Regions from separate parts of the Paraburkholderia acidisoli genome, predicted to be linked through region 1. Evidence: riboswitches for the same ligand, from Rfam matches in the RefSeq annotation. Region 1 holds a riboswitch; the other holds the start of a gene.

Region 1 (15,426 bases):
CGAAGCCATCGACGCGCTCAAGTTCCGCCCCAACCCGCTCGGCCGCCAGTTGCGCGGCGAACGCTCGCGCCTTATCGGCGTGGTGCTGCCCACGCTCGCTAATCCGGTGTTCGCCGAATGTCTGCAGGGTATTGACGATCTCGCTTCGGCGCAGGGCTTTCGTCTCATGCTGATGACGACGCAATACGACGCCGACCGCGAGCGCCATGCGATCGAAACGTTGCGCGCGCAACGGGTGGAAGGCCTGATCCTGACGGTCGCCGACGCGGATACGCATCCGCTGCTCGACGAACTCGACGCCGACGGCCCGCTTTACGTGCTCATGCACAACGACACGAAGCGCCGCCCCTCGGTGTCCGCCGACAACCACCAAGCCGCCTACGACGGCGTGCGCATGCTGATCGCGCATGGCCACCGGCGCATTCTCATGCTGGCCGGCACGCTCGCGGCCTCCGACCGTGCGCGTCAGCGTCACGCCGGTTACGCGCTCGCGATGCAGCAGGCGGGCCTCACGCCCGCGCCCGCGCTGGAAATCGACTTCAACGCCGAAGAACTCGCGCCTGCCGTGCTCGCGCATCTGACCCACGGCCCGCAGCGCCCGACCGCCCTCTTCTGCAGCAACGATCTGCTCGCGATGGTGGTGATGCGCGGCCTGCGCCGTGCGCGCATGCGCGTGCCGCAAGACATGTCGATACTCGGCTTCGACGGCCTCGCCGTGAGCGAACTGCTCGCGCCGCCGCTCGCGAGCATCGGCACGCCCAACGCGGAAATCGGCCGGGCCGCGTGGCAGCGGTTGATGGCGCGCATCGGCGGACATTACGTGGGACCGCTCGCGCACACGCTGCCGCACGATCTGCGCATGGGCGGTACCGTCGCGGCGATCGCGCATGCGCCGCTCGCCGCGCACGGGCGCGACGCGCAGAACGCGGGCAGCGAAACGAGTGGCGGGATGCGTGGCGGATCGAGCGGCAAGGCAGGCGGCCGCAACGTCGACCTCGCCTGAGCGCGCGCCCGCATCGTTCGCATGAGCCGCCTCGACACGTTCGACACGTTCAGCCCACGCCTCCCGTTTCGCTGCGCCTCCGCTTTATCGGCCTGACGACGTACCCAAGCCACGACCGGGCGACCTCACGACGCCGCCCGCCATGCCCCTAACAAGCAGAACGCTTTTCATCCGACCTGGAGACCTGCCGTGATTCGCCGACTCGCCTTCGCCGGCCCGCTCTCGCTGACCCTGCGTGCGTTCGCCGCGCCCGCGCTGCGCGCCGCCAGCGCCGCCGCCCTCGTCGTTGGCAGCTTCGCCGCGCTCCTCGCGCCCGGCAGCGCGCACGCCGACGCCACCGCGATCTGCTACAACTGCCCGCCCGAATGGGCCGACTGGGCCGCGCAGATCAAGGCGATCCAGCAAAAGACCGGCATTCGCGTGCCGTTCGACAACAAGAACTCCGGTCAGGCCATCGCGCAACTGATGGCCGAACAAAAAAGCCCGGTCGCCGATGTCGTGTATCTCGGCGTCTCGTCGGCGTTCCAGGCGAAGGACAAAGGCGTGATCGCGCCGTACAAGCCCGCGCACTGGGACGACATTCCCGCCAACGAGAAGGACCCGCAAGGCTACTGGTTCGCGATCCACTCGGGCACGCTCGGCTTTTTCGTCAACAAGGACGCGCTCGACGGCAAGCCCGTGCCGCGCTCGTGGGCCGACCTGCTCAAGCCCGAGTACAAAGGCATGATCGGCTACCTCGATCCGTCCAGCGCCTTCGTGGGCTATGCAGGCGCCGTGGCCGTGAATCTCGCGCTCGGCGGCACGCTCGACAACTTCCAGCCGGGCCTCGACTGGTTCAGCAAGCTCAAGGCCAACCAGCCGATCGTGCCGAAGCAGACCGCCTATGCGCGCGTGCTCTCGGGCGAAATTCCGATCCTGCTCGACTACGACTTCGACGCCTATCGCGCGAAGTACAAGGACGGCGCGAACGTCGAATTCGTGATTCCGAAGGAAGGCACGATTTCCGTGCCCTACGTGATGAGCCTCGTGAAGAACGCCCCGCACGCCGACAACGGCAAGAAAGTGCTCGATTTCGTGCTCTCCGACGAAGGCCAGAAGCTGTGGGCCAACGCGTATCTGCGCCCGGTGCGCGCGAACACGCTCTCGCCCGAGGCCGCCGCGAAGTTCCTGCCCGCGAGCGAATACGCGCGCGCCAAGCCGGTGGATTTCGGCAAGATGGCCGCGCAGCAACAGCGCTTCGGCGAGCGCTATCTGCAGATCATGCACTGAGCCGTGTTCGCTTCATCGCCCCATCATTTGCCCGATTCATGCACGACCTGACTTTTCCGTTGCGCTGGCGCGTGGCGCTACTCGCGCCCGCGCTCGCCGTGTTTCTCGCCTTCTGGCTGCTGCCGATGGTCACGCTCGTGCAGGTCAGCGCCGACGGCCATTTCCTCGACACGTATCGCGCCCTCCTCACCAACGGCCGCTACATGCGAAGCCTCGTGGCAACCGTCGCGCTGTCGGCGGCCGTGACCGCTGCGACGCTCGTGATCTCGACTATCTGCGGCCTGCTGCTCGCGCGCCGCGCCTTCCCCGGACGCCGCACGCTGCTCGCGCTGCTCACGTTTCCGCTCGCGTTTCCGGGCGTGGTGGTCGGCTTCATGGTCATCATGCTCGCCGGGCGCCAAGGCTTGATCGGCGCGCTCGCGCTGCGCTTCACGGGCGAGCGCTGGGTGTTCGCGTATTCGATGGCGGGCCTCTTCATCGGCTATCTGTACTTTTCGATTCCGCGCGTGATCGTCACGGTGATGGCGGTCGCGGGCCAGCTCGACGCCTCGCTCGAAGAAGCCGCGCGCTCGCTCGGCGCCTCGCCGTGGCGCGTGTTTCGCGACGTGGTGCTGCCCGCGCTCACGCCGGGACTCGTCGCCGCGGGCGCAATCTGCTTCGCGACGGCGATGGGCGCGTTCGGCACCGCCTTCACGCTCGCCACCGACATCGACGTCTTGCCGATGACGATCTACACCGAGTTCACGCTCAACGCGAACATGGTGACGGCGGCCGGTCTCTCGATCGTGCTCGGCGTGGTGACGTGGGCCGTGCTCACGCTCGCGCGCAGCGTGACGGGCTCGGCCGTCGCGGCCACCGCATGAAGTCGCCCATGAAGTCGCCCCTGCATTCGCTGCCCGCTTCCACGCGCTCGCACAACGACGACGCACCCGGCGCGCAACGCACGCCGCGCCGTTTCGCGGTGCCCACCGCCCGCACGTGGATCGCGTGCGGCCAGTGGCTCGTCACGCTCGCCACCTGCGCGTTCCTGATCGTGCCCGTGGTGATGTCGATCGTCGCCGGGCTCACGGTCAACTATTTTCGCGGCGTGGCGAGCGGTCTCACGCTGCGCTGGCTCGACGAAGTCTGGACGCAATATCACGCGAGCGTGTTCCTCTCGCTCGAAGTGGCCGCCGCGACGCTCGCCGTCACCCTGCTCACCGGCGTGCCAGCGGGCTATGCGCTCGCGCGCAGCAAGACGCGTCTGTCGCGCGTGATCGAAGAACTGCTCGTGCTGCCGGTCGCGCTGCCGGGCCTCGCTTCGGCGCTCGCGCTGCTCGTGGTCTACGGCGGCTTCTCCGCGTTTCGCATGAGCGTGGCGTTCATCGTGGTCGGCCACGTGGTGTTCACGCTGCCGTTCATGGTGCGGCCCGTCGCGGCCGTGTGCTCGCAAGCGGATCTGCGCACGCTCGAAGAAGGCGCCGCGAGCCTCGGCGCGAGCTTCTGGCAGCGCTTCGTGACGATCGTGCTGCCCAACGCGCGGCCCGGCATCGTGGCGGGCGCGCTCGCCGTGCTCACGCTCTCGATCGGCGAATTCAACCTCACGTGGATGCTGCACACGCCCGACACGAAAACGCTGCCCGTGGGTCTCGCCGACACCTACGCCTCGCTGCGGCTCGAAGTGGGCAGCGCGTACACGATCCTGTTCTTCCTGATGACCATGCCGCTGCTCGTGGCAATGCAATGGCTCGGCGTGGACGTGCCCGGCGTGGCGGGAAAGCAGCACAAGCGGCAGAAACCGAAGGACACCGTATGAAACTCGAATCGATCCCGATCACGCTCACGCGCTGCGCCAAGACCTTTCACGGAGCGCGCGTGCTCGAAGCGCTCGATCTGACGATCGGCGCGGGAGAAACGCTGGTGCTGCTCGGCCCCTCGGGCTGCGGCAAGACCACCACGCTGCGCATCATCGCCGGTCTGGAGATGCCCGACGCGCACGGCCGGGTGGCGTTCGGCGACGAAGACGTGACCGCGCTGCCCATCGAACGCCGCAAGGTCGGCATGGTGTTCCAGAACTACGCGTTGTTTCCAAACCTCGACGTGCGCGGCAACATCGGCTACGGCCTCAAGATCCAGCGCGTGCCCGCCGCCGAGGCGCGGGCCCGCGTGGACGAACTGCTCGCGATGATGCGCCTCGAAGCGCACGCCGCGAAGCCCATCAGCCAGCTGTCGGGCGGCCAGCGGCAGCGCGTGGCGCTGGCCCGCGCGCTCGCGCCGCGTCCGCGCGTGCTGCTGCTCGACGAACCGCTCACCGCGCTCGACGCGCGCCTGCGCGACACCTTGCGCGCCGAGATGAACACGCTCCTGCGCGAACTGGGCGTGACGACCGTGTACGTCACGCACGATCAGGCCGAGGCGATGGAACTGGGCGACCGCATCGTCGTCATGAGCGCGGGCCGCATCGAGCAGATCGGCACGCCGCGCGAGATCTACTACCAGCCCGCGAGCCGCGCCGTCGCGCAGTTCATCGGCACGCTCAACCGGCTCGCCGGAGAATGGCAGGACGGCATGCTGCGCACGAGCGGCGGCGCAATACGTGTAGAGCGTGCGGCCAGCGCGACGCATGCGGCAAGCACCAACCCATCGGGCGCGGCGGAGCTGTTCTTCCGCCCCGAAGACGCCACGCTCGCCGATCCCGCCGTCGCGCCCTTGCGCGGCGTGATCGAACAGGCCACGTTTCTCGGCGAGCGCACGCGCCTCACGATCGGCGGTGCGGCACCCGATGCGCTTTTCGTCGATGTCGCGGGCCGGATCGAACTGGCTCGCGGCACGCCTGTCGGTATCGCGATCGCCCCGGAAGCATTGATCGCGCTCGCGTAATTTCTACACAGTGGAGAATTCCATGTTGCTCGTCCAGATCAGCGACCTGCACATCAAGCAACCCGGCGCGCTCGCCTACCGTCGCGTCGATACGGCGGCGAGCCTCGCGCGCACCATCGCGCGCCTGAACGCCCTCGCGCCGCGCCCCGACGCCGTGCTGATGACCGGCGATCTCGTCGACCGCGGCACGGTCGAGGAGTATCGACATCTGAAAACCTTGCTCGACACGCTCGAGATTCCCTACTGGCTGCTGATCGGCAATCACGACGCGCGCGAGCCGCTGCGCGAAGTCTTCGCCGATCGCCCCGAACTGCGCGAAGGCGGCGACTTCATTCAGTACGCCGTCGACCTCGGGCCGCTGCGCGTGATCGCGCTCGATTCGATGCAGCCGGGCCAGAGCGCCGGCACGCTCTGCGAGGCGCGTCTCGCGTGGCTCGCAGAGCAGCTCGACGCCGCGCGCGAGTTGCCCGTGATCGTCGCGCTTCATCATCCGCCGTTCGATTGCGGCATCGCGCACATGGACGCGATTCGTCTCGAGCCGCGCGCCGCCGAGCAACTCGAAGCGCTGATCGCGCGCCACCCGAACGTGGAGCGCGTGCTGTGCGGCCACGTGCACCGGCCGATGTTCGTGCGCTTCGGCGGCACCATTGCCGCGGCCGTGCCCGCGCCCGCGCACCAGGTCACGCTCGATCTGGCGCCCGACGCGCCTTCGACCTTCACGCTCGAACCGGCCGCTTACGCGATCCATCGCTACGAGGCGCGCGGCGGGCTCGTCACGCACCACGGCTACGTGGACGCGTTCGACGGTCCTTACCCGTTTCACGATATGTCCGGCGAACTGATCGCCTGATTCCCGCTTCCCGTACCCCGCACCCGGTCGCGGCGGCGGCGCGCGCCTGCGCGCCGCGCCGCCAGCGCCATCAGCACGATTGCGCGCGCTCCGGTATGATCGGCACGCTCCAAGCCAGCCGACGCATGCCGGGCGCCGCCCGCCTCACATCATGTCCCACACCGATTCCGCAACCGCCGGCGAGAGCCGCTCGTTGCGCGGCCTTTTGCTCCTGCTCGCGACCATCGCGGGCGTGACGGTCGCGAACATTTATTTCAACCAGCCGCTGCTCGACGATTTTCGTCAAAGCTTTCCGTCCGGGGCCGCGTGGATCGGCGCGGTGCCCGCGGCAACGCAACTCGGTTACGCGCTCGGCATGCTGCTGCTCGCCCCGCTCGGCGACCGCTACGACCGCCGCCGCATCATCCTGCTGCAGATCGCGCTCGTGTGCGTCGCGCTGCTCGTCGCGGCCACGGCGCCCACGCTCGTCGTGCTGATCGCCGCAAGTCTCGCCATCGGCGTGCTGGCCACCATCGCGCAACAGGCCGTGCCGTTCGCCGCCGAACTCGCGCCGCCCGAAGGCCGCGGCCATGCGGTCGGCACCGTCATGAGCGGCCTGCTGCTCGGCATCCTGCTCGCGCGCACGGCGGCCGGTTTCATCGGCCAGTACTTCGGCTGGCGCGCGGTGTTCGGCGCGTCGATCGTCGCGCTGCTCGTGCTCGCCGTCGTCATCGTCAAAAAGCTGCCGAAAAGCCAGCCGACCTCGACGCTCGGCTACGGCAAGCTGATCGGCTCGATGTGGCATCTCGCGGTCGAGCTGAAAGGCCTGCGCGAAGCGTCGGCAACGGGCGCCTGTCTGTTCGCGGCATTCAGCCTGTTCTGGCCGGTGCTCACGTTCCTGCTCGCGGGCGAGCCATTCCATTTCGGTCCGCAGGCCGCCGGGCTGTTCGGCATCGTGGGCGCAGCGGGCGCGCTGGCCGCGCCGTGGGCCGGCCGTTCCGCCGACAAGCGCGGGCCGCGCGCCGTCATCACGCTCTCGCTCGCGTTGCTCGCGCTGGCGTTCGTGATCTTCGCGTTTTCGGGGAAAAGTCTCGTCGGTCTCGTGATCGGCGTGATCGTGCTCGACGTGGGCGTGCAGGCCGCGCAGATCTCGAACCAGTCGCGCATTTACGCCCTGCGGCCCGAGGCGCGCAGCCGCGTGAATACGGTCTACATGGTCTGCTATTTCATTGGCGGCGCGACGGGCTCGGCCGTGGGCGCGATCACGTGGCACGCGTTCGGCTGGGTGGGCGCGTGCGTCGCGGGCCTGGCCTTCACGGCGCTCGCGGGCTGGATCCACTATGCAACGCGCCCGCGCGAAGGCGCGGGCGCTCAGGCTTCGTCGGCGCAATAAACGCCTGCGGGCTTGATCTGGCGATGCGCGCCGGGCGACCGGCGCGTCTCTCGCTCGACGTCTTCCGCTTATTTGTCGAGCAGGTCGCTCATGTCGTCGGCGTGTTCTTCTTCCACCGCCAGAATCTCTTCGAAGATACGGCGCGTGGTCGTGTCGCCTTCGCCGAGATACTGGATGATCGAGCGATAGCTCTCAATGGCGATGCGCTCGGCGATCAGGTTCTCGCGGATCATGTCTTCGAGATTCTTGCCTTCCTTGTATTCGGAATGCGAGCGTTCCACGAGGTGCGCCGGCGAGAAGTCGGGCTCGCCGCCGAGCTGGACGATACGCGCCGCGAGCATGTCGGCGTGCTGTTGTTCTTCGTTCGCGTGCTCGAGAAATTCTTGCGCCACCGCTTCGGACTCAATGCCCTTCGCCATGAAATAGTGGCGCTTGTAGCGCAGCACGCACACGAGTTCCGTGGCGAGCGAATCGTTGAGCAGCTTCAGCACGGTCTTGCGATCCGCACCGTAGTTTTCGGTGACGGGGCCTTGCTCGAGATTGCGGCGCGCTTCCTCGCGCACGCGCTTGAGGTTGAATTCATACGAAGCGTGGGTAGTAGTCGACATCTCACTCTCCTTCGAACGTTGGTGCCTTGTGGGTTGGCGTTGGCGTGAATCCGGTCAATCTGGCCACAACTCGCCGTCCGCACTCGCGCATACCGTGCAAAAGCTGCACATGGCTGCACGTAATGCGGCGCGCCGGTTTGCATCGTTGATGGGCAGGCGCGTGGCGGTCGGGATTCGATCCGCGAACGTACTGCAAGCTCGCCCGCACACCGACAAAACCCGACGGGACCGCTTCACGCCGACATTCGCCTAGCGCAAACGCCGCTCCCGAGCCGGTTTTTCGCGCCGGAAACGGGTCGGCGGCACCCTGAAAAAAGTACCGAATCTTTCAGGCACGCCCCGTGCGCAAGGAGAGTTCCCTAGACACCGTGGAGGATCTCCTCATGAAGCGCCTGATTGCACTCTTTCTCGTTACCGCATCGATCGCTGGCCTGGCCGCCTGCAATACGATTGCGGGCGCCGGCGAGGACGTTTCCGCTGGCGGCCACGCCGTCACGAACTCCGCCGAAAAGGCGAAGTAATCGGGCTGACGACGGTGTTGGCGCCGGTGGGCCCGTGCACGCCGTTGTAATGTGCGTATCGAGGACGAAAACCGGCTGGATGTGAACGAAGTCTGCGAACGGCCGCGCCGCGAATCCATCGCGGCGCGGCCGTGCGTTTATTGGCGGGAGTAGAAGGCTGTTCGAGGCTGCCCGCGTGATCGCGATGCGTTGGCCGGCGAGGGCGCCAAAGCGACACCCACGCCGGTAATCAAGCGGCGCGGCGCCGGTCGTCGAAGATGAACGACAAGCCGACACTGCCCAAAATCAGCACGGTCGCGATGACCGTGGCATGCGTGATCGGCTCGCCGAGGAATAGCGCGCCCAGCGCGACGGCCACAACCGGATTCACGTACATGCAGCTGCTCGCCACGAGCGGGCTCGTATGGCGAATGAGATAGCCATACGCGACATACGCGGCCATCGTGCCGATCAACATGAGGTAGAGAAACGCGGCCACGGGCAAAAAATGCAGCTCGCCCATACGCTCACCGCTGACCCACGCGACGAGCGTCGAAATCGCGCCGCCCAGGCCGATCTGCAAGGCCGTGGCGATGAACAGATCCTTCGGCAGCGCGAGCCGCCCGGCCAGATGCGCGCCCACCGCCCAGAACAGCGCGCCGCACAGAATCGCGAGACAGCCGCCCGGCGTACCCGAGGCGCCCCCGCCGCGACTCAGGATCGCAATGCCCACGAGCCCGAGCGCGATCGCGCCCCACTCGGCTTTCGCGACGCGGCGCCCCGAGAGCGCGGCGATCAACGTGGCGAACAGCGGCACCGTGGCGACCATCACGGCCGCCGTACCCGTGCCTACGGTACGCATGCCGTACGCGAGCATGCCACTCGACAAGCCCACCAGCATCGTGCCGACCACGCCCGCGTTGCGCACCTCGACGAGCGTTGGCATCACAGGCCGCCGGCGCAGCGCGAACACGAACAAACCGATGCCCGCGAGCAGGTTGCGCAGGCCCGAGAGCAGCAGCGGCGGAAACGATTCGAGCGCCACGTGCACGCCCAGATAGGTCGAGCCCCAGACGAAATAGACGACGGCCAGCGCCAGCGCGACCTGACCGCCGCGCGTTTGCGGCAGCCGCAGCGAGCGCGCGAAGCGCCATAGCGCCGTGGCGAAGCGCAGCGCGCCAGCAGCAAGCGTGCGCGTGGTGGAGCGAAGCGGCGTCGTCATGACGCGAAACCGGGAAGACGGATGGCGCGCGGACATCCCGGCGTGAGTGCGGCGGCGGGACGAGTGAAGCTCGACGACATGGTGCGGAGGCGAAAAAGGCGCTGAGGACGCGGGAGACGCTGAAGAAAACGGAGCATGAAACGATGACTACGCGCGACCCGAAAAGTGCCTGCGATAGTGATGCAGACTCCTTCACACCGACTCGTTGAGACAAGTTCGTTCAGACCGATCCAGGCCCTGCGCGCCACGCATTATGCAGCATCGCATGGCGTTGCGGCCGCTTTCGAAAGGCTTTATGCGCAACAGTTGCAGGCGCGCAAAACGCGGTCGCTCCGCAGCCTGGACGGCGTGCTGTTTTCTTCTGTCGACAGGAAAAAATCGCGCGGGCTCCGATCTTGCGCTAGCTTATCGAGATCGTGCTAGCATCAACAATTCTTTCGATTCACTTTCATATTTTTACGGGCCGAGCCTGACCGTTATGGTCGGCTCGGCCCAAAATCGTCTCCATGCACACGTTAGCTTCACGCCCCGATTCCGCCCTGCCGCCGTGCGCTTCGCACGGTGCGCTGGCGCGCGCGCGCGGCGTAACGTCGTGCAAGCCGCCTGGCGGCCCGCTTCATAGCCCGCCTGGCAAATCGCGTGGGTACGCCGTCCCAGCCGTCGCGCGACATCCTTTCGCGAACCCGGCTGCGCACTTCCGCCATTCGCCCACGACCCCGCGCGCCCCGCTCCACGCCGCCCGGCGTCCGCACTGAACGCTTCCTTCGCTGCACCGGAGCCGTTTCGTCGGGCTCCGGGCCGATCCATCACGTCTCGTTAGCCGCGCTGTGCCGCCGCTGAAACTCGAACCGCACCATCGATCCCGATAACCCGATCGATACACCGCTCCGCTCGCCGGAAGGAGAACCGCCATGTCGTCCCGAAAAATCCGCTACCTCACCGAACTCGATCTCGCGCGCCTCGAAAAAAGCGCCGCGGAACCCGGCGCCGCCGCGCGCCAAACCATGCTCGACGAATTCCTGGAACGCGCCGAGATCGTCGAGCCGCGCGATGTCGGCGCGAACATCGTCACGATGAACTCGCAGGTCACGCTCGTGAACGATCAGGGCGAGCCGTTCACCTACACGGTCGTGTATCCGCAAGGCGCGAATGTCGAGCAAGGCCGCCTCAACGTGTTTTCGCCCGCGGGCCTCGCGCTGCTGGGCGCCAAACGCGGCGACACGGTGCGCTTCATGCCGCCGAGCGGCGCGGTGGAAACGCTCAAGATCGAGCGCATCCTGTTCCAGCCCGAAGCCGCCGACGACTTCTCGCTGTAAGCGCCCGCGAGCCATGCCGGGCACACGGCGCGCGCAAAGGCACTTGCCAGATCGTCGCAGCGCGGTGTATCGTCTGGCCTTGCTTACGCGGGGGTCCTGCGTCATGCGCCGCACTGAACGAAAGTCGTGCAGCGTATTGCGCGGGTGAGAAATACCCTTTGAACCTGATCTGGATAATGCCAGCGCAGGGAAGCGTCCGGACTTCGCAGCCTCATTCGCACGTCATCCTTCATCGCGAAGTCCGTCCACGTTCCGTCTCGTCTCCTGCTAAGCCTCGTTCCCACTTTGCTTTGCATGGAGAGACAGGCATGAACGCCAACCCCAAATTCATTTCCGCCAACGCGCACGTCGACGAAGCCGCCATCGCGCCGCTGCCCAATTCGCGCAAGATCTACGTGAGCGGCTCGCAGCCCGACATCCGCGTGCCCATGCGCGAGATCACGCAATCGGACACGCCCACGGGCTTCGGCGGCGAGAAGAATCCGCCGATCTACGTCTACGATACGTCGGGCCCGTACACGGACCCGGAAGCGCAGATCGACATTCGCGCGGGTCTGCCCGCAGTGCGTCAGGCGTGGATCGAAAAGCGCGGCGACACCGAAGCGCTGCCGGGCCTCTCCTCCGACTACGGCCGCGAGCGCGCCGCCGACCCGGCCACGGCCGAGTTGCGTTTCCCCGGCCTGCATCGCACGCCGCGCCGCGCGCAACGCGGCAAGAACGTCACGCAGATGCACTACGCGCGTCAGGGCATCATCACGCCCGAGATGGAATACATCGCGATTCGCGAGAACCAGCGCCGCGCCGAATACCTCGAAAGCCTCAAGACCAGCGGCCCGAACGGCGCGAAGCTCGCCGCCATGATGGGCCGCCAGCATCCGGGCCAGGCGTTCGGCGCCGCGGCCTTCGGCAAGGATGCGCTCAAGGAAATCACGCCCGAATTCGTGCGCGAGGAAGTCGCGCGCGGCCGCGCGATCATTCCTGCGAACATCAACCACCCGGAAAGCGAGCCGATGATCATCGGCCGCAACTTCCTCGTGAAGATCAACGCGAACATCGGCAATTCGGCGGTGACGTCGTCGATCGGCGAGGAAGTCGACAAGATGACGTGGGCGATCCGCTGGGGCGGCGACACCGTCATGGATCTCTCCACCGGCAAGCACATCCACGAAACGCGCGAGTGGATCCTGCGCAACTCGCCGGTGCCGATCGGCACGGTGCCGATCTATCAGGCGCTCGAAAAGGTCAACGGCAAGGCCGAAGACCTCACGTGGGAAATGTTCCGCGACACGCTCATCGAACAGGCCGAGCAAGGCGTGGACTACTTCACGATCCACGCGGGCGTGCGCCTGCAATACGTGCCGCTCACGGCCAACCGCATGACCGGCATCGTGTCGCGCGGCGGTTCGATCATGGCCAAGTGGTGCCTCGCCCATCACAAGGAATCCTTCATTTACGAGCATTTCGAAGAGATCTGCGAAATCATGAAGGAATACGACGTGAGCTTTTCGCTGGGCGACGGCCTGCGCCCCGGCTCGATCTACGACGCCAACGACGAAGCGCAACTCGGCGAACTGAAGACGCTCGGCGAACTCACGCAGATCGCGTGGAAGCACGACGTGCAGGTGATGATCGAAGGCCCGGGCCACGTGCCGATGCAGCTCATCAAGGAGAACATGGACCTGCAACTGGAATGGTGCGACGAAGCGCCGTTCTACACGCTCGGACCGCTCACCACCGACATCGCGCCGGGCTACGACCACATCACCTCGGGTATCGGCGCGGCCATGATCGGCTGGTTCGGCACCGCGATGCTCTGCTATGTCACGCCGAAGGAACACCTGGGCTTGCCGAACAAGGACGACGTGAAGGAAGGCATCATCACGTACAAGCTCGCGGCGCACGCGGCCGATCTGGCCAAGGGTCATCCGGGCGCGCAGGTGCGCGACAACGCGCTCTCGAAGGCGCGTTTCGAGTTCCGCTGGGAAGACCAGTTCAACATCGGTCTCGATCCGGACAAGGCGCGCGAGTTTCACGACGAGACGCTGCCGAAGGACTCGGCCAAGGTCGCGCACTTCTGCTCGATGTGCGGCCCGCACTTCTGCTCGATGAAGATCACGCAGGACGTGCGCGACTTCGCGGCGAAGCAAGGCATGAGCGACGCCGAAGCGCTCAAGAAGGGCATGGAAGTGAAGGCGGTCGAGTTCGTGAAGCAAGGCGCCGAGATTTATCAGCGTCAATAAAGGCGCAGTCATCGCGTCGATCAGCGGCCGCACGGCGATGCCCGTGCGGCCGCCCGCGTGCTGATACATTTTTTAACGACTCCGACAACTCGCTGACAAGCGCATACACCCGGATACCGGTCGTTTGCCTACGATGCGTGTATTGGAGGTGCGACGTGTGCATACGCCCATGACGCACTGCACATAACTTCTCGGAGTCGGACAATGAAAACCCTCGCACGTGCACGCACTTTGGTTACGGCGGCGTCGATCGTCGCCGTGCTGGGCAGTCTTTCGGCTTGCGACAACATGTCGAGACGCGACCGCGATACCGCGATCGGCGCCGGTGTGGGTGGTGTCGCGGGCGCGGCGATCGGCGGCAGCGCGCTGTCGACGGTGGGCGGCGCGGCCGTCGGCGGCATTATCGGCAACCAGGTCGGCAAGTAAAACCTGCGCATCAGGAAAAACAGCGCGATGTAGATTCGTGCGCGATCTACATCGCGTTGGCGTCGCGTTGGCCGTATGTGCGTCTCGCGCGGCCGCGGTCCCGCGGTCCATTTTCTGGCGCGGCGTTCAGTGCGTCGCGCTGAAACAATCCTGCTGAAACAATCCGTTAACGAGCTGTTCTCGAACGGCAACCCATCGCGAACACTTCGGGCGTAAGCTCATCCGGTTACGTGCAGCAACGCCGGGGAGTTCGCCATGAAGCCGTCCAGACTATCGTTGATCGCCCTCGCGGGTGCCACGCTCGCACTCTCGGGCTGCTATTACTACACCCCGTACGGCTACTCGCCCTATCCCTATTACTACGGCGCCACGGTGCCCGCCTCGGGCACGCAGCAGGCAACCGCCGTTGCGCGCACCGCGAATCCGAATCCGGCGCCCGCCGCCGTTCCCGACGCCCAATATCCGGGACCGCTCTACTCCACCCAGCCCGTCGCGCTCGCCGTGCCCGCGTACTCCGCGTGGCCGGGCTACTACCCTGCTGCTTACCCCGCTGCTTACCCTTACCCAGCTTACCCCGCTTACGGCGCCTGGCCCGCTTATGGCTACGGCTACGGTTATGGCTGGGGCGCGCCCGCTATTTCGTTCGGCTTCGGCTACTGGAGCGGCGGCGGCCATTGGGGCGGCGGTGGCGGGCACTGGGGCGGTGGCGGCGGGCACGGCGGCGGCGGACACTGGCATTGATGCGCATACGCGCAACGTGGGACCGGCGCCTCCGTTCGTGAAGGCGCCCGCAGGCACATCCCGAAACGGTGCCGGACCGTAGTTTCCCTCCCTTGACGCCTCCCTCACGTTTCCTATTCTCGAAAGGGCTTCGGGGATTTGAAGCACAGCCTTAATACGCTGACGACGTGCCCCGGCGCGCGCGCTCACTCGCCGCGCCGATTCGAACCAGCACAAAGGAGACGTCATGTTCCACCAGCTGTTGACTCCCATCGGCAATTCGCTGCTGTTTTCCTTCCTCGTGGCCGTGCTGCCCATCCTGACGGTGCTCGCGATGCTGGGCTGGGCGCGCCGCCCCGCGTGGCAGGCGTCGCTCGCGGGTCTCGTAGTGGGCTTGCTCGTGGCGGTGCTCGGCTGGCAATTCCCCGTGGGGCTCGCGATCGATTCGGTGCTCGCGGGCGCCGTGTTCGCGCTGTGGCCGGTCATGTGGATCGTCGTCACGGCCATCCTGCTCTACAACATCGCGCTGCGCTCGGGCCGTTTCGCCGCGTTCCGCATGTGGCTGCTCGACAATCTGCCGAACGACCGGCGCATCGTGCTCGTGGTGATCGGCTTTTCGTTCGGCGCGCTGTTCGAAGGCATCTCGGGTTTCGGCACGCCGATCGCCATCACGAGCTCGCTGCTCATCATGCTCGGCTTCCCCACGCTCGAAGCGCTCACCTTCACGCTGATCTTCAACACGGCGCCGGTGGCGTTCGGCGCGCTGGGCGTGCCGATCACCGTGCTCGGCGCCGTCACCCACCTGCCCGCCGACTTGCTCGCGCAAATGGTCGGCCGCCAGTTGCCGTTCTTCGCGCTGCTGCTGCCGTTCTACGTGATCGCCATCTACGCGGGCGTGGGCGGCATGCTGCGCATCTGGCCCGTGCTGCTGGTTTCGGGCGGCAGCTTCGCGATCACGCAGTTCCTCACCGCGAACTACATCAACTACAGCCTCACGGATGTGCTCTCTTCGCTGGTCTCGCTGATCCTCACGATCCTGTT
Region 2 (15,426 bases), 1.6 Mb from region 1:
CCGGATAACCGAGGCGCGCGGGCGGAATCATCTGGTCGCCCGGCACGTTGGTTTGCGAGGCGCCCGCCGCCGGCGTGGCCGCGCTGTCCGGACCTTCGAGCGTGGCCGGTGCGGCGGGCGGCATGCTCGCCGCCGAGGGCGTGTCAGCACGCGCAGTGCCCGAAGCGGGCGTGGCCGCGGCCGCCGAGGAAGCGGGCGTGGCGCCCTGGGCCGCCGCACCCGCGGCCGGCGCCGCGCTACCGTCGTCGCCGCCGTCGTCGTACTTGGGCAGCGGCGCGCTGTCGCCGTAATCGGGCACGCCGCTGTCGCCCTTTGCGTGACCGTCGGAGAGCAGATAGCGGCGGCGCTGCAGGTAGGTGTTGCGCACGAACGAGTACTTGTCGATGGCCGCGCCTTCGAGCAGATCGCTCGCGCCCAGCAGGTTCGCGCGCGTGCTCACCACGTTCAGGCCGTACAGGCCCCACGAGAGCGCCGCCGGATCGACATAGCTGAGCGGATTGATGAAGTAGTTGCCGACGAGGCCCACGCCGTCACGCACCGTGCTCGGGCCGAACAGCGGCAGCACGAGGTACGGGCCGGACGGCACGCCGTAGTGGCCGAGCGTCAGGCCGAAGTCCTGGTTGTGCTTGGGCAGCTTCGCCGCCGAGGCGACGTCGAACAGACCGCCCACGCCGAAGACCGTGTTGATCACGATCCGCATGATGTCTTCGACACCGTCGGTGATCTTCAACTGCAGGAAGTTGTTCGCCGCGTTGTAGACGTCGCCGATATTCGAGAAGAAGTTCGTCACGCTCTCGCGAACCGGCTGCGGCGTGACCTTCACGTAGCCCTGAGCCACGGGCTTGAGCGCGTACTGGTCGACCTTGTCGTTGAAGGTGTAGACCGTGCGGTTGAAGCCTTCCCACGGATCGTCCTTCGACGGCGTCTGCACCGTCGAACACCCCGCCAGTGCAAGCGCGGCGACGCCAAGCGTGATGGCGCGCATGCGTGTGGTTGTCATCGTTGTATTCTCCTTATTGGGCGCTCGCGCCCGAAGCCGGCGCCGCCGCCGCTCCGGGTGCCGGCGCCGCGGCCGGTGCGGCCAGCCCCGGTGCGGGCGGCTCCGCTGCGGCGCCGCCGGACTTCGACGCGCCCGAGTCGGCCGCCTTGCTATACAGGAACTGGCCGATCAGGTTTTCGAGCACGATGGCCGACTGCGTCATCGCGATCGTGTCGCCCGCCTTGAGCATTTCCGAATCGCCGCCCGGTTCGAGCCCGATGTACTGTTCGCCGAGCAGGCCGGAGGTCAGGATCTTCGCGGACGTGTCCTTCGGAAACTGATATTGCTGGTCGAGATTGATCGTGACCAGCGCCTGGTACGTATTCGAATCGAAACCGATCGACGCCACGCGGCCCACCGTCACGCCCGCGCTCTTCACGGGCGCGCGCGGCTTGAGGCCGCCGATATTGTCGAACTTGAGCTTGACCGCGTAAGTCTGCTGGAACGAGAGCGAGCTCATGTTGCCCGCCTTCAGCGCGAGAAACAGCAACGCGACAAAACCCAGCACCACGAACAGGCCGACCCAGAAGTCGAGAGCATTCTTTTTCATCGTCATCCCAATGAGAATCCGTTGCGGCGGCGCTCAGGCGCTCGCCGCGAGGCTCGCGCCAATGCACGAGCCGAGGCTGATCAACACACTGACACTCAGCTGAACATCAACGCCGTCAGCAGGAAGTCGAGACCCAGCACCGCGAGCGACGCGTACACGACCGTCTTGGTGGTCGCGCGCGACACGCCTTCGGGCGTGGGCTTCGCCTCGTAACCTTGATAGAGCGCGGTGAACGTCACGGCGAAACCGAACACGATGCTCTTGATCACGCCGTTGCCCACGTCCTTCCACACGTCGACGCCGCCCTGCATCTGCGACCAGAACGCGCCCGAGTCCACGCCGATCAGCAGCACGCCCACCACGTAGCCGCCGAGAATGCCGACCGCGCTGAAAATGGCCGCCAGAATGGGCATGGCGATCACGCCCGCCCACATGCGCGGCGCCACCACGATCCGCACCGGGTCCACCGCCATCATTTCCATGGCGGTGAGCTGCTCGCCCGCTTTCATCAGACCGATTTCGGCGGTGAGCGAGGTGCCGGCGCGGCCCGCGAACAGGAGCGCCGTGACCACGGGGCCGAGTTCGCGCACGAGCGACAGCGCGACAAGCAAGCCGAGCGCCTGCTCGGAGCCATAGCGGTTGAGCGTGTAGTAACCCTGCAGGCCGAGCACGAAGCCGACGAACAGACCCGACACCGCGATGATCAGCAACGAATAGTTACCGACGAAGTGGATCTGCTTCGTGACAAGCCGCGGACGGCGCAACAACGGGAAGAATTCGAGCACGAGGCGCGCGAAGAATCGCGACGCGTGGCCCGCGCCCGCGATCGCGTCGAGCACGCCGCGCCCAATCGAACTGATGGCGCCAATCATGAGCGGCCTCCGCCAATGCCGAAGTCCGCGTCGAGCGGGACGTTCGTCGGGTAGTGAAAGCGGAACGGGCCGTCCGGCGCGCCGTCGATGAACTGACGCACGATCGGGTCGGTGGAGGCGCGCAACTCATCCGGCGTGCCTTCGGCCTGGACGCGGCCGTTCGCCACGAAATACACGTAGTCGGCGATGGCGAACGACTCCGGCACGTCGTGCGTGACCAGGATGGACGTGGCGCCGAGCGCGTCGTTGAGCGTGCGGATGAGGTTGGCCGTGATGCCGAGCGAGATGGGGTCGAGGCCCGCGAACGGTTCGTCGTACATCATGAGTTCGGGGTCGAGCGCGATGGCGCGGGCGAGCGCCACGCGGCGCGCCATGCCGCCCGAAATCTCCGACGGCGCGAGGTCGCGCGCGCCGCGCAGCCCCACGGCGTTGAGCTTCATGAGCACGAGGTCGCGGATCAGCTCTTCGGGCAGGTCGGTGTGCTCGCGCAGGGCGAACGCGACGTTCTCGAACACCGACATGTCGGTGAAGAGCGCGCCGAACTGGAACAGCATGCCCATCTTGCGGCGCAAGGCGTAGAGCCCGTCACGCGACTGCGCGCCGACGTCTTCGCCGCCGAACAGCACCTGGCCGCGCTGGGCGCGAATCAGGCCGCCGATCAAACGCAGCACGGTCGTCTTGCCGCCACCGGAGCCGCCCATGACCGCCACCACCTGACCGCGCTTGAAGCGCATGTTCAGGCCGGACAGAACGAGGCGGTCGCCGTAGCCGAAGTCGACGTCGCGCAGCTCCAGTAGGGTCTCGGAAGTTGGGGGCACGTGGCTGACAGTCCATTTACACGAAGGCGGGATTATAGGGCCATCGTGGAAAACCTGCCGTGGCGCGCCCCGCGTATTTGATGTAAGCCTTCCGGCCCCCGCACCCGCGCGGCTGCGCGTGGCGGAACGCCGAATGGCCACCCGGCGGGCGTCACGCGTACAGGGCGCGGCGCCTCGCTCGGGCGGGACAATTATTGCGTAAACGCGTTCTGCAACGCAGCAACGGCGGCAGCCGGGTCGGCGGCCTCGGTCACGGCGCGCACCACCGCCGCGCTGCCCGCGCCGGTGGCCAGCACCTCGGGCAGCACGGCGCCGTCGATACCGCCGATCGCCACCATCGGCACCACGCCGTCGAGCAGCTGCACGTAGCGGGCGAGGCGCGCCATGCCTTGCGGCGCGGTCGGCATCGACTTGGTGGTGGTCGCGAACACCGCGCCGCAGGCGAGGTAGCTCGGGCGGAAGTGCAGCGCCGTCAGCATCTCGAAATAGCCATGCGTGGACAAACCGAGGCGCACGCCCGACGCCGCGAGCGCGTTCAGATCGGCTTCGCGCAGGTCTTCCTGGCCGAGATGGACGCCGTACGCGCCCGCGGCCATCGCTTCCCGCCAATGATCGTTGATGAAAAGTTGCGCATTGTGGCGTTGCCCCGCCGCGACGCAGCGCGCGATTTCGTCGTTGAGCGCCGCCGATTTCGGCTGCTTGCTGCGCAACTGCACCGTTTTCACGCCGAAATCGAGCACCCGCACGACCCAGTCCGCCGTGGGCAGCACGGGATAGAGGCCGAGCTTCGCCGGGCACGGCGCGAACGGCTGCGCGGGCGCGTCGGGCAGACCGAGCACGCGCGGAAAGCGCGCGATGTCCACGGGCCACGCGTCGGCCTGCGCGTCGTCGCCGTCGCGCCAGGCCATCGCCAGCACGAGCGCGTCGTGCGGATCGAAACCGCAGTCGAGAAACGCCGCCAGCGCGGGCATCCAGTCTTCGGCGAGTTCGCCTTCCAGCGCGTAGCGCTCGCCGCCCAGATGCAGCGTGACGCGCGCGGCCTTCGGGTTGTCCGCGAGCGCTTCGATCACGCCCGCGCCTTCGGTCATCCAGCGCGCGATGCTGGCGAGATGCGGCGCGGCGTCGCTGACGACGATCAGATCGCCGCCGTTGGGCGCGTCAGGCGCGGTGAGGCAAAGCCGCCACGGCGCGTGCGTGGGCGGCCACTCGCCCAGCCGCGCGCGGATGCGCTCGGTCGCGGCGGTGAGTTCGTCGGCGGGCGGCCAGAACAGCTCGCGGCTCTTGAGTTGCAGCGTATCGGTCATCGTTGATCTCCATCCTGGTGCCAGAACGGCATGCCGACGACGGGCGTGCTCGCCACCGCCGCCTCGCGCTCGGCCATCGGCCCGGCCAGATACGCCGCGCGGCCCGCTTCCACGCCCAGCGCGAAAGCGCGCGCCATCGCCTCGGGATGCGTCGCCTGCGCGACCGCCGTGTTGAGCAGCACGCCGTCGAAACCCCACTCCATCACCTGCGCCGCGTGCGACGGCAGGCCGAGACCCGCGTCGACGATCAGCGGCACGTCGGGCAGCCGCTCGCGCAGCACGCGCAAGCCGTACGGATTGATCACGCCCTTGCCGGTGCCGATGGGCGCGCCCCACGGCATCAGCGCTTCGCAGCCCGCGTCGAGCAGGCGGCGGCCGATCACGAGGTCTTCGGTGCAGTACGGCAGCACCTTGAAGCCGTCTTTCACGAGCCGGCCGGCCGCCTCGATCAAGCCAACGGGGTCGGGTTGCAGCGTGTAGTCGTCGCCGATCAGTTCGAGCTTGATCCAGTCGGTTTCGAACACTTCGCGCGCCATGTGCGCCGTGGTCACCGCCTCGTCGACGGTCAGGCAGCCCGCCGTGTTCGGCAAGAGCGGCACGCCGTGGCGCTTGAGCAGATCGAAGAAGCCCGCGCCCGCCGAGCCGTCGTTCATCTGGCGGCGCAGCGCGACGGTGATCATGCCGGGGCGCGCGGCCGCCATCGAATCGCCGAGCGATTGCAGCGACGGATAGCGCGAGGTGCCGAGCAGCACGCGGCTCGCGAAGGTTTCGCCGTAGAGCGTGAGCGCGTCGGCGGGAGTTGGGGATGAGGTCATGACAATCGATCCTGGTGTGGCGCGAGCGCCGGAATGCACGGGAGACGCCGGATAACGACGGCGAGCGGCGCTCAGCCGCCGGCCACCGGGCTCACGACGTCGAGCCGGTCGCCCGCCTTGAGCGCGCGCGCGCCGTGCTGGCCGCGCGCCACGAAGTCGCCGTTCACGGCGACGGCGAACGGCGGACGCGCGCCGTAAGCGGTGAGCGCGTCGGCGACGGTCGCGCCTTCGGGCAGCGTGAGCGGCTTCTGGTTGATCTGGATGTCCATATGAATAGTGTTGGCGACTGACTGTTTAATACGGTGCGGTTTCTGCCGATGAATCTCGCGCAAGGCTCAGGCCGGCTCGTGCGCGCCCTGCGCGTGCAGCATCTCGCCCCAGCGCGAGGCACGGCGCAGCGTCTCGAACGAATCGGCGTCGGTGACGCGCGCATCGAACAGCGCCTGCGCGACCCGCACGGCTTCGTCGGCGACTTCGGGCGCGATCATGAAACCGTGGCGATACAGGCCGTTCAGGCGCAGCGTGGACTTGCCGTCCCAGACGAGCGCGGGCCGATGGTCGGGCAGCGTGGGACGGCACTGCGAATTGAGCTCGAGGATGCGCGCCTCGCCGAACGCCGGATGCACCGCGAACGCCGCGCTCAGCAGTTCGAGCGCGGAGCGCACGCTCACGGGCGAACGGTCCTCGCCTTCGATCTCGGTCGCGCCGATCACGTAGACGTCGTTTTCCTTCGGCGCGAGATAGAGCGGATAGCGCGGGTGCAGCAGGCGCACGGGCCGCGTCAGGCCGATGCCCGGCGCGTGCACGCGCGCGACCTCGCCGCGAATGCCGCGCAGGCCCGGCATGACCGGCTTCGCGCCCAGCCCGCGGCAGTCGATCGTCACGCGCGCACGCGGCAGATCGGTTTCGTCGACGCTCGTATGCCAGTGCGTCTGCACACCGCGCTCGGCCAGTCCCGCCGCAAGCGCCGCGAGCGCCTGACGGTTGTCGAGCTGGCCCTCGCCGTCGAGCAGCCAGCCGCGCGCGAAGCGCCCGGCCAGCGCCGGTTCGGCGGCGTCGAGCTGCGAGCCCGCGAGCGCCATGAAATGGGCATCGGCGAGTTCGCGCGGCGCGTTGGCGCGCACGCGGCGCTCGAACAGCGGCGCTTCGGTGCGATCGGCGCTGTGCCAGACCACGAGCGTGCCGTTGCGCTGGAAAAACACGGGTTCGGGCAGCTCGGCCAGAATGCGCGGCCAGCTTTCGAGCGAGGCTACGCCGAGTTCGGTGATGAGCATTTCGGCGACGGCGGCTTCGGCGAGCGGCGCGAGCATCGCGGCCGCGACCCACGCGGCCGCTTCGCCGCCCTCGGGACCGCCGCGCTCGTAGAGCGCGACGCGATGGCCCGCGCCCGCGAGGCGCCAGGCGACCAGACGGCCGCTCAGGCCACCGCCGAGCACGGCGAAGTCGGGCGTGCCGTTCGCGCCTTGCGGAGTGGCGCGGCTCATGACGGCGCTCCCGCGCGCACGGCGAACGGAATCGCGGCGCGCGCGACGAAGCTCACGCGACGCGCGGAAATGGGGGAACAAGCTGAAATAGTGGCGGTCATCGGATCCTTTCCGTACGGCAGCTGCAGACGTACCCAAGGACGAAACCGGCTGGCAAGGCCGACCGTGAGGCTGTTCCGGCGCACATGACCCGCGACGACGATGCGCGATGACGCGCGATGGTGCGGGTCCGAAGCGCCAGGCATGCCGCCCGGCGGGAAACTGGCGTTCTTCGTGCGACTTCGCGCGCATTCGCGCAGCGACAAGTCAACGAGAAGCGGAACGAGAACACCAGCCAGAACTTCTGGAAACTTCCCGCGCCGGTATTACCCGGATCGGGTGCGAAGGGTCTCTCTCAGCCTCACTGGCGGCATGCCCGGCATACCGGTGAAGCACCCCTGTTTCGTCATCGATTATTAGACCACAAAACGCGGAGCGCCCGCAAACCTCGGCGGCACGGGGCTCGCGCTCTGGCACAATCGCCGCAAGCCCTTGTTTCAGGCACGTTTCGCGGCGCTGCGGCCAGTTGGGCCGGAACGCCGCGCGGCATTGCGTGTCGATTTGGCGCGGTGCGCGCGCACGGTGAGACAATGAGTGCCGAAACCGCCCGAGGGTAACGCTACTGCGGCTACCGAGGCCACCGAGGCCGCCGCGGTCTCAACTCCGCGGTTAAGACTCCTTTAAGCGGCCGGCGACAGAATCGCTGCGAAAATCGCTGCCGGCCCAACATCAGGACGCACATGACCAACCAATCTTCCCGCGCCACGCCCGATCAGAACGAGCATCAGAAGATCACCGCGTGGAGCCTGATCAAGCCCTATTGGGTGTCCGAGGAACGCTGGATCGCCTGGGGCCTGCTCGTCGCGATCATCGTGATGAACCTGCTCGTGGTGTACATCAACGTGCGCCTGAACAGCTGGAACGCCGACTTCTACAACGCGTTGCAGAACAAGGACGTCAAGCAGTTCCCGCATCTGCTGATGATCTTCACGGGCCTCGCGTTCGGCTTCATCATCCTCGCGGTGTACGGCCGTTACCTGCGCCAGATGCTCGGTTTTCGCTGGCGCCAGTGGCTCACCACGCGCTTTCTGAACGAATGGCTCGGCAAGGGCGCGTTCTACCGCATCGAGCGCGATCGTCTCGCCGACAACCCCGACCAGCGGATCAGCGACGACCTCCAGTCGTTCGCGACCACCACGCTCTCGCTCACGCTCGACCTGCTTTCCACCGTCGTCACGCTCATCTCGTTCGTGACGATCCTCTGGACGCTCGCGGGCGCGCTCACCGTCACGCTGGGCGGCACGCCCATCGCCATTCCGGGCTACATGGTCTGGGCCGCCGCGCTCTACGCCGTGTTCGGCTCGCTCGTGATCCAGAAGGTCGGCCACCCGCTCGTGTCGATCAACTACCAGCAGCAGAAGGTGGAGGCCGATTTCCGTTTCGGCCTGATCCGCCTGCGCGAGAACGCCGAGCAGATCGCGTTCTACGACGGCATGGACACCGAGCGCAACAACACGCAAGGCCTCTTCCAGCACATCCGCGAAAACTGGTGGCGCGTGATGAAGTACACGAAGCGCCTCACCTTCGTGCTGAGCTTCTACGGCCAGATCGCCATCATCTTCCCGCTCGTGGTGGCCGCGCCGCGCTACTTCGCGGGCGCCTTCACGTTCGGCGTGCTGATGCAGATTTCGCAGGCGTTCGGCACGGTGAGCGATTCGTTCTCGTGGTTCATCAACAGTTACGCGACGCTGGTCGAATGGCGCGCCACGGTGAATCGTCTGCGCGAATTCGTGCGCGTGGTGCACTCGCCGCGCCTGAAGGAAAGCGTCTCGCCGGCCACGGAGCACGGCGGCATCAATCTGCACTTCATCGACAGCAACGAGCTGGCGACGGAACACCTCAAGCTCGCGCTGCCCAACGGCACGCCGCTCTCCACCGTGCGCGACATCGCCATCAAGCCGGGCTCGCGCTGGCTCGTGCGCGGTCCGTCGGGCGCGGGCAAGAGCACGCTGATGCGCGCGCTCGCGGGGCTCTGGCCGTTCGGCGAAGGGTCGATCGACGCGCCCGTGGACGCGCGCATGATGTTCATTCCGCAGCAGAGCTATCTGCCGATCGGCACGCTCAAGGCCGCGCTCACCTATCCCTCGCCCGCCGACGCTTACAGCGACGAGGACTGCCGCGAAGCGCTGCGCGCCTGCCGTCTGGAAGACTATGCCGAGCGCCTGGGCGAGTCGGGTCACTGGACCCGCGTGCTCTCGCCGGGCGAGCAGCAACGTCTCGCGGGCGCGCGCGTGCTGCTGCACAAGCCCGACTATCTGTTCCTCGACGAAGCGACCAGCGCGCTCGACGCCGACAACGAAGGCCGCCTCTACAAGCTCTTCGTCGAACGTCTGCCGAAGGCCGCCATCGTGAGCGTCGCGCATCGCGAATCGCTCGCGGCGTATCACCACGAAACGCTCGAAATCGAGCGCACGGCGGAGCGCGTCGCGGCATGAGCGACACGCGCGCGGATCGTGTCGTGCTGATCACGGGCGCCGGCTCCGGTATCGGCGCGGCGCTCGCGCGTCGGCTCGCCGCGCCCGGCGTGGGCCTGATGCTGCACGCGCGCGGCGCCGATTCCGCCTCGCGCGCGCGGCTCGACGCCGTGGCCGCGCAGTGCGCGCGGCATGGCGCGACCTGCGCCACGTTCGGCGCCGATCTCGCCGCAACGGGCGCGGCCGCCGCGCTCGTCGCAGCCACGCTCGCGCACTTCGGCGCGCTCGACCAGCTCGTCGCCAATGCGGGCCACGCGCAGCGGCAAACGCTCGCCACACTCGACGCCGATGCCCTCGCGCACGCGTTCGCGGCCATGCCCGCCGCCTTCGCCGCACTCGTGCAGCACGCGCGGCCCGCGCTCGAACGCTCGGCGCGCGGGCGCGTGGTTGCGCTCAGCTCGTTCGTCGCGCACCGCTATCGCGCCGACGCGCCGTTCGCGGCCACCGCCGCCGCGAAGGCCGCGCTCGAAGCGCTCGCCAAAACCGCGGCCGCCGAACTCGCGCCGCGCGGCGTGACGGTCAATTGCGTCGCGCCCGGCTACACCCGCAAGGACGCGGGCCCGACGCCCGAGAACGCGCCCGCGTGGGCGCACGCCGCCGAAGCCACGCCGCTCGGCCGCGTGGCCGACCCCACCGACATCGCCGAACTCATCGCCTTTTTGCTCGGCGACGCGGCGCGCCACATCACCGGCCAGGTGATTCATGTCGACGGCGGATTGACGCTCGGCTAGGCATTCGCGTTCTTGCGGCATCCGCCGCCGCATCGCCTGCGCTCCCTTTTCACCTCCCCCGCGCCGGCATCGTTCCGCTCCGCTGCTTCGTTCGCTTGCTATCGAAATGACGCGCCCACGCGGCCCCGCATCGCGCGCCAAAATTGTTCCCTCGCGCCGGTACCGCCTGGCACCGTAAAATACCGGGCATCCGCGCAACGCAAACGGGCGGCTTTCCATCGGCATGTTCGCCGCCGCCCTCGTCGCGCGGCCGCGGCGCCGCCAGCTTCGTTTGCCGATTGTGTCGATGGCGCGAGGTCCCTGCACGTTCACGGACCTCGACGCGCACAACAACAGGGGGATGACACGCGATGAGCACCTTTCAGTGGTTCACCGAGTTGAACGGCCGCGAGCGGCGCACGCTCTATGCGGGCTTCGGCGGCTACGCCGTCGACGCGTTCGACTTCATGATCTACTCGTTCCTGATCCCGACGCTCATCGCGAGCTGGGGCATGACGAAAAGCGAAGCCGGCATGATCGCGACGAGTTCGCTGATCTCGTCGGCGCTCGGCGGCTGGCTCGCGGGCATCCTCGCCGACCGCTACGGCCGCGTGCGCGTGCTGCAATGGACCATCGCCACCTTCGCGGTCTTCACCTGCCTTTCCGGCTTCACGCATTCGTTCTGGCAGCTGCTCGCCACGCGCACGCTGCAAGGCGTGGGCTTTGGCGGCGAATGGTCGGTGGTCACGATCATGATGGCGGAGACGATCCGCTCGCCGCAGCATCGCGCGAAAGCCGTGGGCACCGTGCAGAGCAGCTGGTCGTTCGGCTGGGGCGCGGCGGCCATTCTCTACTGGGCGTTCTTCGCGCTGCTGCCCGAGGAATACGCGTGGCGCGCGTGCTTCTGGATCGGCATCCTGCCCGCGCTGTGGATTCTCTACGTGCGCCGCAACGTGAGCGACCCCGAGGTTTTTCTCGCCACGCGCCGCGCCCGCGAAGCCGGCGAGTCTCACGGCCATTTCCTGCAGATCTTCTCGCGCACGCATCTCGCCACCACGCTGCTCGGCAGCGCGCTGTGCACCGGCATGCTCGGCGGCTACTACGCGATCACCACGTGGCTGCCGACCTATCTCAAGACCGTGCGCCATCTTTCGGTGTTCAACACGAGCGGCTACCTGATCGTGCTGATCGTGGGCTCGTTCACGGGCTATATCGTCGGTGCGATTCTCTGCGACAAGATCGGCCGGCGCGCTTCGTTCATCCTGTTCGCGATCGGCTCGTTCGCGCTCGGCATGGCCTACACCATGCTGCCGATCACGGATACGGCGATGCTCGCGCTGGGCTTTCCGCTCGGCATTGTCGTGCAGGGCATTTTCGCCGGCGTGGGCGCGTATCTGTCCGAGCTGTATCCGAACGCGATACGCGGCTCCGGCCAGGGGTTCTGCTACAACCTCGGGCGCGGCCTCGGCTCGTTCTTCCCGATCCTCGTCGGCAGCTTCGCGCAGAGCATGTCGCTCGTGAAATCCATTGGCGTGGTGGCGGGCGCGGGCTATCTGCTCGTGATCGTCGCGGCGCTGTGCCTGCCCGAAACGAAGGGCAAGGCGCTGGCCGAAGCGCCCACGCCGACACTTGCCGATTCGCCCACCGATTCTTCCACCGATTCGTCCGCCGATTTATCCGCCGATCCGGCCCACCCTCAGCGCGACACGCCGTCTGCCGGTTCCGCTGCACGATGAGCGCGAACATGCTGCAATACCGTCCGTCCCAAACTGCTCGACCGGCATGAAAACGATCGTCCTCGGCGCCGGTGTGATCGGCGTGGCAACTGCGTATTACTTGAGCGAACGAGGCTGCGACGTCACGGTCATCGAGCGGGAACCGGGCGTCGCGCTCGGCACGAGCTTCGGCAACGCGGGCGTGATCGCGCCCGGTTACGTGACGCCCTGGGCCGCGCCCGGGATGCCCGCGAAGCTCGTCAAATATCTGCTCAAGCCCACTTCGCCGCTGGTGTTCCGGCCCACGCTCGACGCCGCGCAATGGCGCTGGATCGCGCGCTGGCTACGCGAATGCGACCTCGCGCGCTTTCGCGTGAACAAGCAGCGCATGCAGCGCATCGCCTACTACAGCCGCGAATGTCTGCACGCGTTCCAGGCGACGCACGCGTTCGAATACGGCCGCAGCCAGGGTTATCTGCAACTGTTCCGCAGCGATTACGACCTCGCGCTCGCGCAACCGGCGCTGGGCGTGCTGCGCGACGCGGGCATCGTCTATCGCGAACTCGACGCCGCCGCCTGCGCGCAGATCGAGCCCGGCCTCGCGTGGTCGCGCGTGAAGCCCGTGGCCGGCATCTATCTGCCCGACGACGAAGCCGGCGACTGCGCGCGCTTCACCCGCGAGCTGCGCTCGGTGTGCGAGGCGCAAGGCGTGAACTTCCTGTTCGACACCGAAGTGCTCGCGCTCGAGTCCGAAGGCGGCAAGGTGAACGGCGTGCGCGTGCGCGCGGTGCCCGGCCGCGGCGCCGCCAACAACCGGCGCGAACGCCGCGAGCAGCGCCGCGCGCCCGCCGAAGTCCTGCGCCCCGCCGAACTCAACGAACCCGCCGACGCCACGCCGCAGACGCTCGCCGCCGACGCCGTCGTGGTCGCGCTGGGCGTGGAAAGCGCGGCGCTGGTCGCGCCGCTCGGCGTGCGCGTGCCGCTTTATCCGGTGAAGGGCTATTCGGCGACGCTGCCCGTGGTCGACGACCAGAAAGCGCCGCGCGCCGCGCTCATGGACGAGTCGCTCAAGACGGCGATCACGCGTTTCGGGCCGTATCTGCGTGTGGCCGGCACGGCGGAACTCGGCAATCATCGCGCGACGCTGCGCGAGCAGGCGCTGCAAACGCTCATGAAAGTGCTCGACGACTGGTTTCCGCACGCGGGCGCGCCTTCGTCGGCGCAATTCTGGGTCGGGCGCCGGCCGATGCTCCCCGACGGCGCGCCGCTGCTCGGCGGCTCGGGCGTGGACGGCTTGTGGCTCAACGTGGGCCACGGCTCGACGGGCTGGGCGATGTCGATGGGCTCGGGCCGCGTGCTCGCCGATCTCGTGACGCAGCGCGCGCCGGAGATCGATCTGGACGGGCTGACGTTGGGGCGGTATCGAAACTGAGCGCGTGGCGGGCGCTCAATCCAGCTTCACCACGGCAAGCGCCTCATATCGCGCGCCCTGCTTCGCGAGCGTGCTCGAATACAGCACGAGCGATTCGAAGCGCAGCGGCGCGGGCAAGGCCGTGTCTTCGCCGATGGCGGGCACCGCCGCCGCATCGCGCGGAAAGCGCGCCAACGTCACATGCGGACGAAACGCCCGCGCATCGAGCGGCAAACCCGCTTCGCCCAACAGGGCACGCACGCGCCGGTCGAGCGCCGCGAACGCCTCCGACATCGCCAGCACGGCGACCATCAGGCGCGGCGTGGCGCGCTTCGGCCAGTAATCGAGTTTCGTGACCTCGGCGCGCGGCATGGGCCGGGCGTGCGGGGCATGAATGGCGAGCCCGCGCGCGAGCGCGTCGCCCTGCTCGAACGACATCGCGCCGATGAACGCCACGGTGAGATGCAACTGCGCCTGCGGCACGCGCCGCGCGCGCGGCGGCACTTCCAGCGTGGCCAGCGCGTGGCGCGTGGGCGCATCGGGGGCGAGCGCGATGAAGCAGCGGTGCCACTGCTGCGGCTCGGCGGAATCACGATCGGTCGCGCGCGCATCGGACATGATCGGGCCGTATCGGCGAATGCGGGATCGGTCATGGTAGCGCGCCGGGCGAAAAAAAACCGGGCCACCCATGCAGGTGCCCGGTTCGACGGTGCGCCATTCACGCCTCGCGCTTCGGAACGAAACGCGAGCGCGGCGCAGAAAACTTCGCGTGTCGATTGGAGTTAGCGCTTTAGCGCTGACTCCAATCCCATATCCGCCTGTTAACGCGGCAATTCCGTGCTGCCCATCAGATACGCGTCGACGGAGCGCGCGCATTGACGGCCTTCTCTGATCGCCCACACCACCAGCGACTGGCCGCGACGCATGTCGCCCGCCGTGAACACCTTGTCCACCGACGTGTAGTACGCCTTGTCGCCTTCGGTCGCGGCGCGCACGTTGCCGCGCGCATCCTTTTCCACGCCGAACGCGTCGAGCACCGGCGAGACCGGCTGCGTGAAGCCCATGGCGAGCAGCACGAGGTCGGCCTTCATTTCGAATTCCGAGCCCGGCACTTCGACCATCTTGCCGTCCTTCCATTCGATACGCGCGGCGATCAGCTTCTCGACCTTGCCGTTCTTGCCTTCGATACGCTTGGTCGCCACCGACCAGTCGCGCGAGCAGCCTTCGTCATGCGACGACGACGTGCGCAGCTTGACCGGCCAGTACGGCCACACGAGCGGCTTGTTCTCGACTTCCGGCGGCTGCGGCAGCAGTTCGAACTGCGTGACGCTCTTCGCGCCATGACGGTTCGACGTGCCCACGCAGTCGGAGCCCGTATCACCGCCGCCGATCACGACCACGTGCTTGCCCTTGGCGAGCAACTGGTCCGGCAGCTTGTCGCCGGCATTGACCTTGTTCTGCTGCGGCAGGAACTCCATCGCGTAATACACGCCTTCGAGTTCGCGGCCCGGCACCGGCAGGTCGCGCGGCGTTTCCGAACCGCCCGCCACCACCACCGCGTCGAACTGTTCCTTCAGTTCCTCCGGCGTGACGGTTTCCTTCGCCGTGTTGCCGATATACGCCGGCAGCTCACCCTTGCCGATGAAGACGTTGGTGCGGAACGTCACGCCTTCCGCTTCCATCTGGCGCATGCGGCGGTCGATCAGCCACTTTTCCAGCTTGAAGTCGGGGATGCCGTAACGCAGCAGGCCGCCGATGCGGTCGTTCTTCTCGAACACGGTCACGTCGTGGCCGGCGCGCGCGAGTTGCTGCGCGGTGGCCAGACCCGCGGGGCCCGAACCGACGACGGCAACCTTCTTGCCCGTCTTGTGCTTCGCGACTTGCGGCGCGACCCAGCCTTCGGCCCACGCCTTGTCGATGATCGCGTGCTCGATCGACTTGATGCCGACCGGGTCGTTGTTGATGCCGAGCGTGCACGCCGCTTCGCAGGGCGCCGGGCAGATACGGCCCGTGAACTCGGGGAAGTTGTTGGTCGAATGCAGGACTTCGATCGCGTTCTTCCAGTCCTGGCGGAACACGAGGTCGTTGAAGTCCGGAATGATGTTGTTGACCGGGCAGCCGTTGTTGCAGAACGG

Evidence for each region. Region 1 has a riboswitch for thiamine pyrophosphate ahead of thiC (phosphomethylpyrimidine synthase ThiC). Riboswitches for the same ligand answer to the same signal wherever they lie in the genome.
Region 2: linked by a shared signal. The riboswitch ahead of FAZ98_RS12645 (FAD-dependent oxidoreductase) and the one ahead of thiC (phosphomethylpyrimidine synthase ThiC) in region 1 are both predicted to bind thiamine pyrophosphate.

The regions. Positions count from the first base shown of each region.
Region 1 covers NZ_CP046913.1:1,211,069-1,226,494, reverse strand. The annotation lists gene FAZ98_RS05300 (LacI family DNA-binding transcriptional regulator) at 1-1,003, shown strand, start outside; gene FAZ98_RS05295 (ABC transporter substrate-binding protein) at 1,259-2,272, shown strand; gene FAZ98_RS05290 (ABC transporter permease) at 2,311-3,135, shown strand; gene FAZ98_RS05285 (ABC transporter permease) at 3,144-4,067, shown strand; gene FAZ98_RS05280 (ABC transporter ATP-binding protein) at 4,064-5,131, shown strand; gene FAZ98_RS05275 (phosphodiesterase) at 5,154-5,981, shown strand; gene FAZ98_RS05270 (MFS transporter) at 6,133-7,353, shown strand; gene FAZ98_RS05265 (ferritin-like domain-containing protein) at 7,422-7,961, opposite strand; gene FAZ98_RS05260 (entericidin A/B family lipoprotein) at 8,345-8,482, shown strand; gene FAZ98_RS05255 (EamA family transporter) at 8,712-9,683, opposite strand; gene FAZ98_RS05250 (GreA/GreB family elongation factor) at 10,595-10,999, shown strand; TPP riboswitch at 11,079-11,208, shown strand; gene thiC (phosphomethylpyrimidine synthase ThiC) at 11,308-13,239, shown strand; gene FAZ98_RS05240 (glycine zipper 2TM domain-containing protein) at 13,444-13,665, shown strand; gene FAZ98_RS05235 (hypothetical protein) at 13,921-14,406, shown strand; gene FAZ98_RS05230 (L-lactate permease) at 14,633-15,426, shown strand, end outside.
Region 2 covers NZ_CP046913.1:2,854,683-2,870,108, forward strand. The annotation lists gene FAZ98_RS12610 (MlaA family lipoprotein) at 1-1,000, opposite strand, end outside; gene mlaD (outer membrane lipid asymmetry maintenance protein MlaD) at 1,014-1,589, opposite strand; gene mlaE (lipid asymmetry maintenance ABC transporter permease subunit MlaE) at 1,685-2,461, opposite strand; gene FAZ98_RS12625 (ABC transporter ATP-binding protein) at 2,458-3,279, opposite strand; gene thiE (thiamine phosphate synthase) at 3,471-4,583, opposite strand; gene FAZ98_RS12635 (thiazole synthase) at 4,580-5,398, opposite strand; gene thiS (sulfur carrier protein ThiS) at 5,470-5,667, opposite strand; gene FAZ98_RS12645 (FAD-dependent oxidoreductase) at 5,734-6,882, opposite strand; TPP riboswitch at 7,217-7,331, opposite strand; gene FAZ98_RS12650 (ABC transporter ATP-binding protein/permease) at 7,662-9,416, shown strand; gene FAZ98_RS12655 (SDR family NAD(P)-dependent oxidoreductase) at 9,413-10,186, shown strand; partial or broken gene FAZ98_RS12660 (MFS transporter) at 10,537-11,784, shown strand; gene FAZ98_RS12665 (D-amino acid dehydrogenase) at 11,948-13,312, shown strand; gene thpR (RNA 2',3'-cyclic phosphodiesterase) at 13,328-13,909, opposite strand; gene FAZ98_RS12675 (glutamate synthase subunit beta) at 14,113-15,426, opposite strand, start outside.